Regions from separate parts of the Massilia varians genome, predicted to be linked through region 2. Evidence: predicted binding sites of a transcription regulator. Region 2 holds the regulator's gene; the other holds the start of a gene.
What was found. Region 2 encodes FNR, which switches genes on or off when oxygen is low (the NO sensors DNR and NnrR bind a similar motif). Its sites were predicted from a motif close to TTGATNNNNATCAA; they were not measured.
Positions count from the first base shown of each region.

Region 1: MasN3_RS01445 (OmpW/AlkL family protein) is a predicted target of FNR. The motif match lies at 2,501-2,514, and genes of this name have one in related genera.

Region 1 is NZ_AP026966.1:307,636-315,003, forward strand. It holds gene MasN3_RS01425 (serine hydrolase) at 1-505, shown strand, start outside; gene MasN3_RS01430 (peptidoglycan recognition protein family protein) at 614-1,240, opposite strand; gene MasN3_RS01435 (CoA-binding protein) at 1,344-1,769, shown strand; gene MasN3_RS01440 (glutathione peroxidase) at 1,864-2,463, shown strand; gene MasN3_RS01445 (OmpW/AlkL family protein) at 2,577-3,188, shown strand; gene pabB (aminodeoxychorismate synthase component I) at 3,189-5,024, opposite strand; gene slmA (nucleoid occlusion factor SlmA) at 5,043-5,621, opposite strand; gene MasN3_RS01460 (pyrimidine 5'-nucleotidase) at 5,652-6,380, opposite strand; gene MasN3_RS01465 (TraB/GumN family protein) at 6,421-7,323, shown strand; tRNA gene MasN3_RS01470 (tRNA-Thr) at 7,348-7,368, opposite strand, start outside.
Region 2 is NZ_AP026966.1:3,735,747-3,743,114, forward strand. It holds gene MasN3_RS16775 (hypothetical protein) at 1-1,059, shown strand, start outside; gene fnr (fumarate/nitrate reduction transcriptional regulator Fnr) at 1,140-1,901, shown strand; gene MasN3_RS16785 (helix-turn-helix transcriptional regulator) at 1,913-2,680, shown strand; gene MasN3_RS16790 (DMT family transporter) at 2,741-3,667, shown strand; gene MasN3_RS16795 (metallophosphoesterase) at 3,664-4,497, opposite strand; gene MasN3_RS16800 (VOC family protein) at 4,538-4,966, opposite strand; gene MasN3_RS16805 (hypothetical protein) at 5,056-5,634, opposite strand; gene MasN3_RS16810 (serine hydrolase domain-containing protein) at 5,631-7,010, opposite strand; gene MasN3_RS16815 (DUF885 domain-containing protein) at 7,007-7,368, opposite strand, start outside.

The sequences.
Region 1 (7,368 bases), 2.1 Mb from region 2:
TGAGGTCGAGAAGGGCGTGCAGCGTGTGTTCCGCCGCAGCACCGATGGCCTGGTGATGCAGCGCAGCGGCCGGCCGCCGGTAGCGCTGAAGGCCGCGTCGGACAACAGCTTCTTCGTGCCGGGAGGCCTCGACTGGTTCGAATTCCAGCGTGACGCGGGCGGCAAGGTGACGGCAGTGACCTTGCACCAGGATGGCAACGCGCTGGTCAATCAGCGTATCGGCGACGCACCGGCCGGCCGCAAGGCGGTGAAGATCGCCAGCGCGGCCTTCGATGCCCGCGTCGGCCGGTATGAACTGCGTCCGGGCTTCGTGATGGAGCTGAGCCGCGAGGGCGAGCGCTATTTTGCCCAGGCCACCGGGCAGCCGAAGCTGGAAATCTTCCCGATGAGCGAAACCGTGTTCTTCTCGAACGACGTCGATGCCGAAATCAGTTTCGAGCCGGCGGCCGGACAGGGCCTGGTGCTGAAGCAGGGCGGGCGCAGCATCCCGGCGCGCAAACTCTGATTTTCGTAGGGTGTGCGGCTGTGCCGCACGCGCGTTCAAACTTGGACAATGCTGCCTGTACAGCTATTCCAATGCCGGTTGAACGCGCGGACGGCGGAGCCGTCCACCCTACGGTTTCGCAGCTTGCTCACCCGCCAGGCGCAGCGCCACCTTGTGGCGGAACCAATTCTCTTTCACGTAGCGGTACAGGTTCGCACCGGGACACACGGTCTTGCTTGAATAGTCGCGGTGGCTCTTGATATCGTCCAGCGAGACCTTGTACCTGGCCGCCAGCAGCGCCATCAGGTCGACCACGGCCTCCAACTGCTGCTGGTTCGGCTCCACTTCCTCGAAGTTGCCGACCACCTCGATCAGGGCGTGGCCGCTCGGGTCGTATTCGGTATTGGTATCGCCCGCGAAGTCGATGTTGCGCGCCTCGTAGATGCGGCCGTCGAGGTCGATGACGTAGTGGTAGGGGATGTCGAGCCAGCCCTTGCTGCTGCGCGACCACGACTGCAGGCGCCGCAGGTAGGCTTGCGGATCGGTGCCCGGCTTGAAGGGCTCGCCCTGGTGATGCAGGGTGATCTGGCTGATGGTGTGGCGGCGCGCCTTGGCCGCGTCGGCCGGGGTGCCGCCCCAGGCGGCGACGGGGACGATGGCGCGTTCGACCGCAGCCAGCGGTTCGGCCGCGTGGGCGGGCAGCGAGAGAAGCAGGGCGGCGAGCAGGGAAAGGGCGGTAAGGCGCATGTTGGGCATGGAAATCGACAGTGTCCGCATCTTTTCACGTTTGCGCCCGCGACGCCAGCAGCGATGCGAATCTGATAAGCTAGAAGCCGAATCCATACCGAGCCAAGCCACCATGAGAAGCATTGCCCAGATCCTCAACGACAGCAAGACCATCGCCATCATCGGCCTGTCGAACAAACCCGACCGCGCCAGCCACGAGGTGGCGGCCTACCTGCAGGAGCACGGCTACCGCATCGTGCCGGTGAACCCGAGCTATGCCGGCCAGACCATCCTGGGCGAACAGGTAGTCGCCACGCTGCAGGAGGCCGCCGACGCCCTCGCCGGCAGCGGCCAGCGGATCGACATCGTCGACTGCTTCCGCAAGTCCGAGGACATCCCGCCGATCGCGCGCGAAGCGATCGCCGTGCGCGCCGGCTGCCTGTGGATGCAGCTGGACATCGAGAACCAGGCTGCCGCCGATCTGGCGCGCGCCGCCGGCCTCGACGTCGTCATGAACCACTGCATCAAGATCGAACACCGCAGCCTGAACGCGGGCTGAACGGATATCGTCCGGGCGCCGCGGGCGGGCGGCGATCTTTACAGGGGGCGGCTGCGTTACAATCGTGGCATCACCAACCAGGGAACTCCCCGCCATGATCAAGACCACCGCCCTGCTGTTCGCTGCCCTTGCCGCAGCCAGCGTCTCCCTGCCTGCCGCCGCACAGGCCACGTCCGCGCCGGGCGCCCCGGCTGCCGCGCGCATGCCGATGAGCTGCCCGGCCATCCTCAAGCAAAATTTCAAGCGCCTGCAGGACGACGCCCCGCAGGACCTGTGCCAGTACGCCGGCAAGGTGGTGCTGGTGGTGAACACGGCCAGCTACTGCGGCTTCACCAAGCAGTACGAAGGACTGGAGAAGCTGTACGCGAAGTACGGCGGGCGCGGACTGGTGGTCCTGGGCTTCCCTTCGAACGACTTCGGCAAGCAGGAGCCGGGCAATTCCAAGGAGATCGCCGACTTCTGCTTCAATACCTACGGGGTCAAGTTCCCGATGTTCGCCAAGAGCTCGGTCACCGGCCCGGAAGCCAATCCGCTGCACGCCAGCCTTGCCAAGGCCACCGGCCAGGCGCCGAAGTGGAACTTCACCAAGTATCTGATCGGCCGCGACGGCAAGGTCATCGACCACTTCCCGAGCAAGGTGACGCCGGAAGATCCGGCCCTGGTCGGCAAGATCGAGCAAGCGCTCGCCATGTGAGCCGAGAGCCAATAACCACAATATCAATGTGGTTATTTTGATCCAGATCAACGATTTTTTTGCGCTGCATCAATATTCTTCCTTTCGTCACCATGACGAAAGGAAGAAAAAAAATGAATAGCTTGTTGAAGCATCTGCTGGCTATGTCGCTCGCGCTCGCCGGCAGCCAGGCCCTGGCACAGGACAGCAACTGGTTGGTGCGTGCGCGCGCCGTCCACATCGATCCGGCGAATCAATCCGCGCCCCTGGCCGGGACCGGCGCCGCGGACCGCATCCACGTAGCCAGCAAGACCATCCCCGAAGTCGACATCTCCTACTTCTTCACGCCGCACCTGGCGGCCGAGCTGATCCTGACTTATCCACAGAAGCACGCGGTCACCCTGGACAGCGCCCGCATCGGCAGCTTCCGCCACCTGCCGCCGACCCTGACGGCCCAGTACCACTTCGCGCCCCAGGCGACAGTGAGTCCTTACTTAGGCGCCGGCCTCAACTATACGCGCATCTCGCGCGTGAAACTGCTGGGCGGCGCGGGCGACCTTGAACAGGACAGCTGGGGCCTGGCCCTGCAGGCCGGCGTGGACGTCCGCCTCGATGCGCGCTGGTCGCTCAACCTCGACGTGAAGAAAGTGAACATCCGCAGCGACGTGATGGTCGGCGGCGCGAAGGCAAGCGTGGTCAAGGTCGATCCGGTGCTGTTCGGCCTCGGCCTCGGCTACAAGTTCTGATCAGCCCAGCGGGTCGTCCAGCAGGACCGCCCGCAGCGGCCCGCGCAGCGCATTGCAGACGACGATGTCGTCCGCCTCCGCCAGCATCGCGCGCGTGATCACGCGCTCGCTCGCGTTCCAGGCCGGCGCCTGCAACAGGATGCTCCGCATCACGCCCGGCAGCAGGCCGCTCGACACGGGCGGCGTGATCCACTCGCTGCCGACACGCAGGAACACGTTGCTGCGTCCCCCTTCCGTCAGTTCCCCGCGCTCGTTGAAGAACAGGGCGTCAAACGCGCCTTGCGCCTCGGCGGCGCGCCAGGCCGCGTCGTAGCGGCCGCGCACGCTCGTCTTGTGGCGCAGGAAGACGTCGCCCGAATGGGTCGTTTCCTGCGCCAGCAGCAGCGCCACCGGTTCGCCCAGGGGCGCCAGCGGCGCCGCCTGCACGGCCAGCGCGCCGTCGGGGGCCACCGCCAGGCGCAGCCGGTGCAGCTGGCCGTGGGGCAGGGCCAGGCAGGCCTCGTTCAGGGCCGCGCGCGCGGCCCCATAGTCGAACGGATAGCCGAAGTAGCGGCAGGAGGCGGCCAGGCGGTCGAGGTGCTGCTCGACGTGGCGGCAGCCGTCGTCCCAGGAAGCGCGCAGGGTCTCGAAGATCTCGAATTCGTTGGGCAGGCCGGTGAGGAAGCGCGCCTTGAGCCGGCATTCGGCGTACTCGGAGGCGGCATCGCTGTCGTACACGATACCGGCGCCGACGCCCAGTTCGCCCTTGCGGGTGCCGCCCTCCGGTGCGCCCAGCGCCAGGGTGCGGATCGGGACCGACAGGCAGAAGTCGCCAAAGTCCCTGGCGCTACCCGCCGCCGGCGGATCGAACCAGCCGATCGCGCCGGTATAGATGCCGCGCGCGCTCGGCTCCAGTTCATGGATGATCTCCATGCTGCGGCGCTTCGGCGCCCCGGTGATCGAGCCGCAGGGGTAGAGCGCGGCGAATACTTCCTCCAGTGAGGCATCCTCGCGCAGGCGCGCCTGCACGGTCGAGGTCATCTGCAGCACGCTGCCATAGCGGCGCACCTCGAACAGCGCCGGTACCTCGACGCTGCCGGTGACGGCTACCCGTCCCAGGTCGTTGCGCAGCAGGTCGACGATCATCAGGTTCTCGGCGCGGTTCTTGGTGTCCAGAGCGAGGGCCTGGGAGCGCTCCTGGTCGACCGCATCGTCACCGCTGGCCGGCGCGGTGCCTTTCATCGGACGCGCCTGCAGCCTACCGGCCTCGTGGCGCACGAACAGTTCGGGCGAGAAGGACAATACCGCGCCGCCGTCCGGCAGGGCCACCAGGGCGCCGTAGGGTACGCGCTGGCGCGCGCGCAACCGCGCATACAGGTTGACGAGCGCGCCATAGGTCTCGAAGCGCAGGCGGTAGGTGTAATTCACCTGGTAGGTGTCGCCGGCGGCGATGTAGTCGCGGATGCGGCGGATCGCATCGCTGAAGGCGGCTTCGTCGACGTCGGGCGCAATGCCGGCCACGCCCGCCAGTGCGTCGGCAGGCGCGCGGGTGGCGATCCAGGCCTCGACCTGGCTGGCATCCAGGTGCTCGCATTGTTCGAACAACAGCACCTGCGCCAGCGCACCCGGCACCGGGTGCGCCGGCACGCCTTGCAGCTGCGCGCCCAGTTCGTAGGTGAGCAGCGGCACCGCGTACAGGCCGCGTCCGAGCGCCTCCTGCAGCGCGCGCAGCAACTGCGGCCAGCCGGCGGCATCGAGGCAATGCAGGGTGCCGGTGTGGCGGCTGTAGAGGCGCGACCGGGCCTCGCCGACGGCGCCGGCGTCGTCCAGCAGCGCGAATACTTCCTGGGTGTCCATGATGCCTGTGTGGCGCCTTTATGCCGCCAGCAGCAGCGACAGCTGCAGGGACGTGCCTTCGGCCGGGTTCTGCTTGAAGCCGGTCTTGGCGAAGCGGTGCCAGCGTCCGGTCACGTAGCTCACCAAGAGGCTGGCGCGCGCCGCGACGTCGGTCTCCAGGCCGTGGCCTTGGGTGACGGCAACCCGCAAGGCGCCCTTGAACGCCATTTCGATCCGGTCGTAGAAGCCGTTCATGCGCAGCTGCAGGCGTTCGTCCTCGCCCACCAGCGCGTCGCCGATCAGCACCCGGGTCATGCCCGGGTTGTTGGCGGCGAAGGACAGCAGCATCTGCAGGATCGCATGCGCCTGGTGCACCCCGTCTTCCTCGCGTTCGGCGATCTGGTTGATCAGGCCGAAGACGCTCGACTCGATGAACTCGATCAGGCCCTCGTACATCTGCGCCTTGCTGGCGAAGTGGCGGTACAGCGCCGCCTCCGACACCGACAGGCGCGCCGCCAGCGCCGCCGTGGTGATCTTTTCGCCCTTCGGCTGCTCGAGCATCGCGGCCAGGGCCTGGAGGATTTGCAGCTTGCGCTGACCTGGCTTGGTGCTTGCCATGTATTCCCTAGTTTGGTGTTGTTGTAGGTATTAGCGCAACCGGTGCAGACGCGCCGGTAGCTGCCGCACGGATTTTACTTTGACATCGACGTAACCGGGGCGTTTCAGGGTCCTTGGCAGCGGCGCTTTTCCGATCGGATCGCTCATGCGCAGGTATTGCGTCACCCAGACGGTGCGCAGGCCGAGACGGCTGGCGCTTTTCAGGTTGGCCAGCGTGTCCTCGACCAGGATGCAGCGGCGCGCCGCCACGCCGTGCTTGCGCAGCAGGCGGCGCAGCATCAGGCTTGAAGGCTTGGGGCGCAGCTGGCGGTGCACGTGCATGTGCTCGATCGCCACGTGGTGGGCGAAATGGCGGCTCAGGCCCAGGTGGCGCATCACGTCGGTCGAGTAGCGCGTCGGCGCGTTGGTGAGCAGGATCTTGCGGCCCGGCAGGCGGCGCAGCAGCGTGCCCAGTCCCTTCTCCGCCCGCACCAGCTTGTCGAGGGCGCCGAGATCGTGCGTGACGTGCAGGAAGTCGGCCGCCGAAACCCCGTGGTGGCGGATCATGCCGAGCAGGGTGGCGCCGTAGCGCTTCCAGTAGCCCAGGCGCGCCGCATCGACCTGGGCCTGGGTGGCCGGGCTGGTGCCGTCGCCCAGCACGCGCGCGATGTAGGTGTTCATGTTGGCGCTGATGGCCGGGAAGATGGCATGCGAGGCATCGTGCAGGGTATTGTCGAGGTCGAACAGCCAGACGGGGGAGGGGAGGGTATGATTTGCCACAATTTCAGCTTAACAGCGCGAATACAACAAGGAGAAATGAATGCAACGACGTCCGATTATAGTGGTGTTCCTCAGCTTGTTCCTGCTGGCCTTCCAGGCGATGGCGGCGGAAGTGGGCACAGCGCGGGGCGCGCTGTTCAAGGCCACCGACAAGGGCAATACCTTGTACCTGTACGGCACCATGCACGTCGGCCGCGCGGACTTCTATCCCCTCGAGCCGCGCATCCGGGCGGCGATCGCCGCCGCCCCCACGCTGGCGCTGGAAATCGACATGAAGAGCGACCCGGCCGCGATCGCCGCCGCGGTCCAGCAGCACGGCATGTTCCCGCCCGGCAGCCCGGGCTATGCGGCCCTGGCGCCCGAGCGCCGCGCGCGCATCGAGGCCGCGCTGCGCAAGCACGGGCTGGAGCCGGCCGCCGTGGCGCAATTCAAGCCCTGGATGCTGGTGACGATGCTTGCCGTGTTCGAGACCGTCAAGCTGGGCTACGACCCGGCCCTCGGCGTCGACGACCACCTCGCCACGCTGGCGCGCCAGGGCAAGACCCGTATCGCCGAGCTCGAGACCATGCACTACCAGGCCGGTCTGCTGAACCGCTTGTCTGACGAAGAGCAATGGCGCCTGCTGGAAGAAACGCTGGAAGACATGGCCTCGGGCCGCCAGTTGCGCGAGACGCGCGAGCTGCTCGACGCCTACGAGCGTGCCGACCGGCGTGCGCAGGAAGACCTGATGCGGCGCGTGGACAGCGACGACAGCCTGACCGGGAAGTTCACGCGCGACATCCTGCTCCACGAGCGCAACGGACCGATGGCCGACAAGGCGGCTGCCCTGCTGGCGCGCGAAAACAATGCGGTGGTGGCGGTGGGCCTGCTGCACCTGCTGGGACAAGGCGGACTGCCCGAGCTGCTGCGCAAACGCGGCATCAAGGTGGAGCGGATCTACTAAGGGGGGAGTATTGCAGAGGGGAGGTGGTGCCCTTGACGTGGATTG
Region 2 (7,368 bases):
GTCCGGCTGCTACCGGCCAACGTCCCCGGGACCATCCAGACCTCGAGCGACCTGACTGCGCTCTTGAACGCCGGCAGCGGCGTCAAGGTCGTCCAGGCCATCCGCTGGTGCGGCGGCCCCGGTGACAGCATCATCGGCTGCGCCCCGGTCGGCAGCGCCTCGGTCAACGTGGCCGCGGTGCGCTTCACGGCCAACCAGGAAGGCCTGATCTGGGTGCACGAGTACGGCCACAACTGCGGCCTGAGCCACCGCACCGACGACCCGCGCGCGGTCATGTACCCGTCCGTCGGGGTCGACCACAACGTGGTCAACGCGGCGGAATCCTCGGCTTTCCTTTCGGGCCCGCTGAGCATCGGCGGCCAGGTGATGCCCGCCGGCGGCTGCTCCTGCGGCGCGGGCGGCATGGCGCTGCCCGCCGATGTGCGCGACTTCGTCTCCCGGCACTGGGTGGAAGGCGTGCCCTGGGAGCTGGCCTCGCAGTACGGCGAGAAGGACGCCCGCCTGCTGCTCGAGTGGCTGGTGGACGAACCGGAACGGCACGAGGAGTTCCTGACCCAGATCGTGGCCACCCTCGGCTACATCGGCAGCGAGATCGCAGTCCAGCCGATGATCGACTTCATCGAGCAGCCGCGCGCCGGTCGCGCCGTGTTCAATGCCAAGAACACGGCCCTGCTGCGTCTCGGCGACCTGGCCAACCGCTCCGGCAGCCGGGCGGCGCTCGACTACCTGGCGCGGGTCGCGGGCGACATGGGCCTGGCGCGCACGCTGGCGGCGCCCCAGGCCACCGCGGAGCTGCAGGCGGCCAAGGCGCAGCATGAGGTGGTGGCGCCGAGCCTCGACACCCTGGCCGCCGAGCTCGCGGTGTCGGCCACCTTCGGGCTGGCGCTGGCCGGCACCGCGCAGGCGCAGCAGGCCGTGGAAGCGCTCAAGGGAGATGCCGACGCCTTCGCCAGCGTGAATCAGGCGGCGCTGGAAGCGGCCGGGATCGCCGCGACCGTGCAGGCCAAGGGACGGCAGGAGTACTACAGGATGAAGGCGCAACACCGGCATCACCTGTAACAGGCTTGCGGTAGGGAAATAAAACCCGCGGACGCGGCCTTTGTCTATAATGGCCGCGTCAGCATTTTCGTTTTCCTGCCATGAACCAACCCATCTCGCTTCCGGGCGAAGCGCCGGTCATCCAGGCCCTCAAGGCCAGCTGCAGCGCCTGCAGCATGCACCAGCTGTGCCTGCCGATGGGGCTCGAGGATGCCGACATCAACCGCCTCGACCAGATCATCGGCCGCCGCCGCCGCCTCGCGCGCGACGAGCGCCTGTACGCCATGGGCGAACCCTTCCGCAACCTGTACGCGGTGCGCTTCGGCCATTTCAAGACCTACCAGGTGAACGCCGCCGGCGAAGCCCAGATCACCGGCTTCCAGATGGCCGGCGAGCTGCTGGGCATGGACGCCATCAGCGGCACCCACCACTGCGACGCCGTGGCCCTCGAGGACAGCGAGGTGTGCGAGATCCCGTTCGCGCGCCTCGAAGAGCTGTTCGGCCACGTCCCCGCCCTGCTGCGCCACTTCCACCGCATCATGAGCCAGGAGATCACGCGCGAGCAGAACGTCATGCTGCTGCTCGGCAATATGCGTGCGGAGCAGCGCTTCGCCGTGTTCCTGGTCAACCTGTCGGCACGCTACGCGGCGCGCGGCTATTCGCCGACCAGCTTCCAGCTGCGCATGTCGCGCGAGGACATCGGCAACTACCTCGGGCTCACCATCGAAAGCATCAGCCGCCTGCTGTCGCGCTTCAAGAAGCAGGGCTGGCTGCAGGTGGACAAGCGCGAGGTCACCCTGCTCGATCCGGCCAGGCTCAAGGCGCTGGCCGCCGGCACCGAGGTCTGCAGCCCGATGGGCTAGGATTGCCCAGGATGGCCGCCCTGCCGCCCGCCCCGCATCTGGATCTGCACCTGCGCAGCTATGGCGCCGCCCGTAGCGCGGACCGCCACGAGTTCGGCCAGCTGGTGCTGCCCGTGAGCGGCGAAGTCGCGCTCGAGATCGAAGGCCGCCAGGCCCGGCTCGATCCGCTGCGCGTGGCGGTGGTGGCGCCGCGCGCCTGGCACTCGCAGTGCAGTGCGGTCGCCAACCAGTCGCTGATCGTCGACCTGGGCCCGGAAACCTTCGCCGCGGGGCCCTGGCAGCGCCTGCTCGAGCAGCCCTTCGGCGCCATCGGTCCGGCCGCCCGCAAGCTGGTCGAATTCATGGGCATCCTGGCCGCCACCCGGCCCCCCGCCCCTTCCATGCTGGCCGGCTGGACGCCGCTGCTGCTCGACACCCTGGCGCTGGGCGCGCCCGCACCGCGCTCGCGCCTGGCCGCCCTGCGGGCCCGCATCGAGGCCGAACCCGGCCTGCCGTGGACCACCGAGGCCATGGCGCGCGTGGCCGGCCTGAGCGTGAGCCGCGTGCATGCCCTGTTTCGTGAGGAGCACGACAGCACGCCCCACGACTGGCTGCTGGACTGCCGCCTGCGCTACGCCTGCGAACGGCTGCGTGCCAGCAAGCGCCCGGTGGCCGAAATCGCGCTGGCGGCCGGCTTTTCCGAGCAGAGCGCCTTGACGCGCGCGATGCGCCGGGCGATGGACAGCACGCCCGCCGCCTACCGGCGCGCGTATCGAGAGAATCTGTCAAAGATCCAGTAGCGGCGGTCAAGAAGCGCGCCGGCATCCGGCCGACAATCTCCCTTCCCACGGAGATCGGCCATGCTGTCACAGATACACACCAGAACCCATACCACGCAACTCGGCATCGGCGCCGGCATCGCCGCGGGCGCCTTCTGGGGCCTGGTGTTCCTTGCCCCGGAGCTGGCGCCCGGCTTCTCGCCGCTGCAGCTGTCGGCGGGCCGCTACCTCGCCTACGGCCTGGTCGCCGCCCTCCTCGTCGCCCGCGCCTGGCCGCGGCTCAGGCGGCGCCTGACCCCGGCCGACTGGCGCGGCCTGGCCTGGCTCAGCCTGGCGGGCAACATCGTCTACTACCTGTTCCTGGCCCAGGCCGTGCAGTTGGGGGGCGTGGCCATGACCTCGATCGTGATCGGGCTGCTGCCGATCACCGTGACGCTGGCGGGCCTGCGCGAACCCGACGCGGTGCCCTTGCGGCGTCTGGCGCCTTCGCTGCTGCTGGGCGGGGCCGGCCTGGCCTGCATCAGCCGGGACGCGCTGGCTTGCCTGGATGGCGGCGCGATCACCGGGCTGTTGTCGGCGGTCGGCGCGCTGCTGTCGTGGACCTTCTATGCGGTCGCCAACCGGCGCTGGCTGGCGCGCCTCGAGGGCATCTCGGCCAAGGAATGGAGCCTGCTGGTGGGGGTGATGACGGGCGCCCAGGCCCTGCTGCTGGCGGCACCGGCCTTCGCGGTCGGCGCCACGCCGCACACGGGCCCCGAGTGGCTGCGCTTCCTGGGCCTGGTGACGGCGGTCGGGATCCTCTGTTCCGTGGTCGGCAACGCCCTGTGGAACCACGCCAGCCGCGCCCTGCCGATGGCCCTGATGGGCCAGATGATCGTGTTCGAGACCGTGTTCGCCTCGCTCTACGGCTTCCTGTGGGAGGCGCGCTGGCCGAGCGGGCTGGAGGCGGCGGCGCTGGTGTTCCTGGCCTCGGGCGTGGCGTCCTGCGCGGCCGTCCACCGTACTTAAATGTCGAGGACGAGATCGGGGCGGAATGCTTCCTGCTCGCCCTTGCTGAGATAGCCGAGCGGATTGGCCAGCACGCGGCAGGACCACGGCCGGCCGGCCTCGATGCCGCTGACCACGTAGTCGTTGGCGCAGTGCAGGTGGCCGTGGATCCAGACGTCGGCCTGCGGAAACAAGCCGTCGAGCCCATTGCAGAAGCCCGCGGTGCCGGGCGTCAGGCCATAGCGCGGGTCGGCGCTTTGCAGGCTGGGGGCGAAGTGGGTCACCACCACCGTGCTGCCGTCGAAGGGCGTCGCCAGCGCGCCGCGCAGCCAGTCCTGGCAGTCCAGCGCCATCGCGCGGATGCCCTCGGCCAGCACCTTCTCGCCGTTCTTCAGGGTGGTGTTCTTCGACAGGTACCAGTTGGCGGCGCGGAAGGCCTTCTCGCGTTTCTGCAGCTGCTTGGTCAGCTCCTGCTCGCGCAGCGCCAGCGCGTCGAAGTCGCTCCACAGGGTGGTGCCGATGAAGCGGACGCTCCCGATGACGAGCGTCTCGCGGTCCAGCCATTCGATGCCCAGGCGCGCGCAGCTGGCGCGCAGGCGCGCGTAGGCTTCGTCGTATTCCAGGCCATCGAATTCGTGGTTGCCGGGGATGTACAAGACACGCGCCGCGGGGGCGCCGGGCCGCAGCGGCGAGAAGCGTTCGAGTCCGAAATCCGTGTCGGTCAGACGCGACCCGGCCTGGTAGGAGCCGATGTCGCCGGCCAGGACGACGATGTCGGTGTCGCCGCGGATCTGCGGAATGAAACCCGCGTAGCGTTCGAGGTGCAGGTCGGAGAAAATCTGGATGCGCATGGTCGGCGCAGTATAGCGGTTTCCACCACCCCGCGCCGCCTCAGAAGCTGATGCGCACGTAGGGCGCGCTGTGCTTTGCCGCGCCGTGGTGCACCGCTTCGATGTTGTTGCCGTCCGGGTCGAGCACGAAGGCGCCGTAGTAGCCCGGATGGTAGGCGCGCTCGCCCGGGCGCCCGTTGTCCCTGCCGCCGGCGGCCAGGGCCGGGAAATAAAAGGCGTCCACCATCTTGCGGTCGCGCGCCTGGAAGGCCAGGTGGTGGCGGCCGGTGAGCACGCCTTGGGCGGCCTGGCTGTCGCGGCTGGAGATGAACAGTTCGTCGGCCCAGAAATAATCGCTACCTGCACCGCCGAGCGGGATGCCGAGCACCTCGAATACGGCGCCGTAGAACCGGCGCGATGCGGGCAGGTCCCTGACCACCAGCTGGATGTGGTCGATCAGCCTGCCGCGGTAGATCTCGTTTGTTTCCATGCTGCGCTCCTGCGAAAGAAGGTCATGAAAGACGGCGTGTGCGCGAGCAGTGTAGGAGCAAAACAGCGCACCGGCAAGCGCGCCAGTCGCTACGACAAGGGCGGCAGGTCGCCGCGTGCGGTGCGTTCCAGCATCCGCAAGGTGTCGCGCTCGATCCGAACGGCCGGGACGTGGCGCAGCACCTGGTCTGCAAAGGCGGGCAGGCCTGCCATGGCAACCGAGACGCGCAGGACTTGGCCGGGTTGCAGTTCGATCTTGAACCACCGCCCCAGGTTGCCGTAGCGGACCTCACGGACCTCGTCCCAGCCGAAGGCCAGGCGCTTACCCGTCGGCCGTCCGAAGTCCATGCCTGCCTCCGACACGGTATGCCGGGCGAAACGCCAGTCGGCCACCAGGTAAGCTCCCAGCAGTACGAAGCAGCTCATGAATGCATGGAACCAGGCGTTGACGCCCTCGTCCGGCCAGAAACTCGCGGCCACCATGACGCCGATGAAGAACAGCGTGCCGATCACCCCGATGACCAGACAACCCGCATGATGCTGCACGCGGCCGCCGGCCGCGGCGGCCGCGGCCCGGTGCCTGGCGCGCGCCAGCCAGCGCATGGTGAGCGTCATCGCCGCCACCCAGAACAATGTCTGTGCAAGCACGCGCAGCCAGTCGGGCATCACGGTAGTCCTTCATTCGGTGCGGCGATCGCGCCGCGGTACAAGGCGTCCGTGATGCGCTCCTGGAAGCGCGCCTCGGACGAGAAGCGTCCCGGGTGGCGGTCGGGGTCGTCGCCCACGCCGCTGCCCACGTAGATCATGCCGTTCTTCGTGGCCGGATCGAACACGAACAAGGCGTTCAGGCCCCAGGACCAGCCCAGGTGGCCGACCCCGGTGAAGCCGCCGCCTTCCACCAGGCGGTCGCCGCTGGCCCGGCCGTCCTTCATGATGCTGGTGTCCGTAAAATGCTGGTTGCCCAGGCCCCAGGCGTGGTACAGCCCACGAAAATTGTCGCTGTCGCCGTTGCCGCTGCCCGGCCGCAAGGTCCACTGGCGCGACAGCATCGTGGCCACCGTTTCCGGCTTAAGGATCCGCCGGCCCTGATGTTCACCCCCGTTCATCAGCATCAGCATGATCTGCGCCAGCTCGCCGGCCGAGATCCGCAGGCTGCCCTGCGGGCCGAACAGGGTGCCGTTGCTGCCCACCGCATAGCGTTCCAGGCCCGGCGGCGCGACGGGCGGATTGACGTGGAAATCGTCGGACTGCGCGATCCATGGGCCGTTCGGGTCCCAGCGCTCGTCGCCGTCCTTTTCGCGGCGCCGGTAGAGCGTTGCCGCATCCTCGATCCGGGCGGGTGCGAAGTCGGCCAGGTAGAAGCCGGCCGTCAAGCCCATCGGGTCGAACACCAGGCGCCGCATCAGGCGGTCGAAGCGCTCGCCGCCGGCGCGCTCCATGATGGTGGCCACGATGCCCGAGTTGAAGTTGACGTACTCGAAGAAGCGCCCCGGCGCGTGGGTCCGGGACCACATGGCGCCCTTGCCGTGATGGCGCCCGCCCGGCTGCAGGACCTCCTTCAGGTCGACCGAGGGATCGAACTTGAAGCCACCCTCGTCGCGCAGCGAAGAGGTGTGCGTGAGCAGCATGCGCAGGGTGATCGCTTGATCAGGAAAATGCGGGTTGCGCAGCCGGTAGCCGAGCCAGGCGCTGACGTCCTGGTCCAGCGCCAGCCTGCCCTGCTCCACCAGCTTCATCGCGCCCAGCGCGGTCGCCAGCTTGGACACCGAGGCGATGCGAAACATCGTGTCGGCGTCCATCGGCTGCGCCGGCACGGTGGCGGTGGCCAGGCGCTTGTAGCCGAACTGGCGGCTGTAGACGATCTCGCCGCCGCGAACGGCCACCACCGCCAGCCCGGGCAGCGGGATGGCGGGGTCGTCGACGATGGCCTGCAATTGCCGCGTCAAGGCCTCGGCCCGCGGCGCGGACAGGGGCGCGGCCGCGGCCGCACAGGACAGCGCCGACAGCGCCAGCGTGGCCAGCGTCGCCTTCATGGATGGCTTCACCCCTGCTTCTGCCTGGCGACCCAGCCGTCCACCAGCTCGCCCAGCACGTCGAGCGGCACCGATCCGGCGCCCAGCACCAGGTCGTGGAAGCCGGACAACGAGAACTTGTCGCCCAGTTCCTTCTTGGCCTTCTCGCGCAGGTCGATGATGCGCAGCATGCCGATCATGTAGGCATTGGCCTGACCCGGCCAGGCGACGTAGCGCTCGACTTCCTGGGCGCCGATGCCGTAGTCGATCGCTTGCTGGCGGGTCCAGCCTTTCGAGTGCAGGCCGGTGTCGACCACGAGGCGCCGGGCGCGGAACAGTTCCGAGCCGAGCGCGCCCAACAGGCCCGGCACGTCGCCTTCGTACCAGCCCT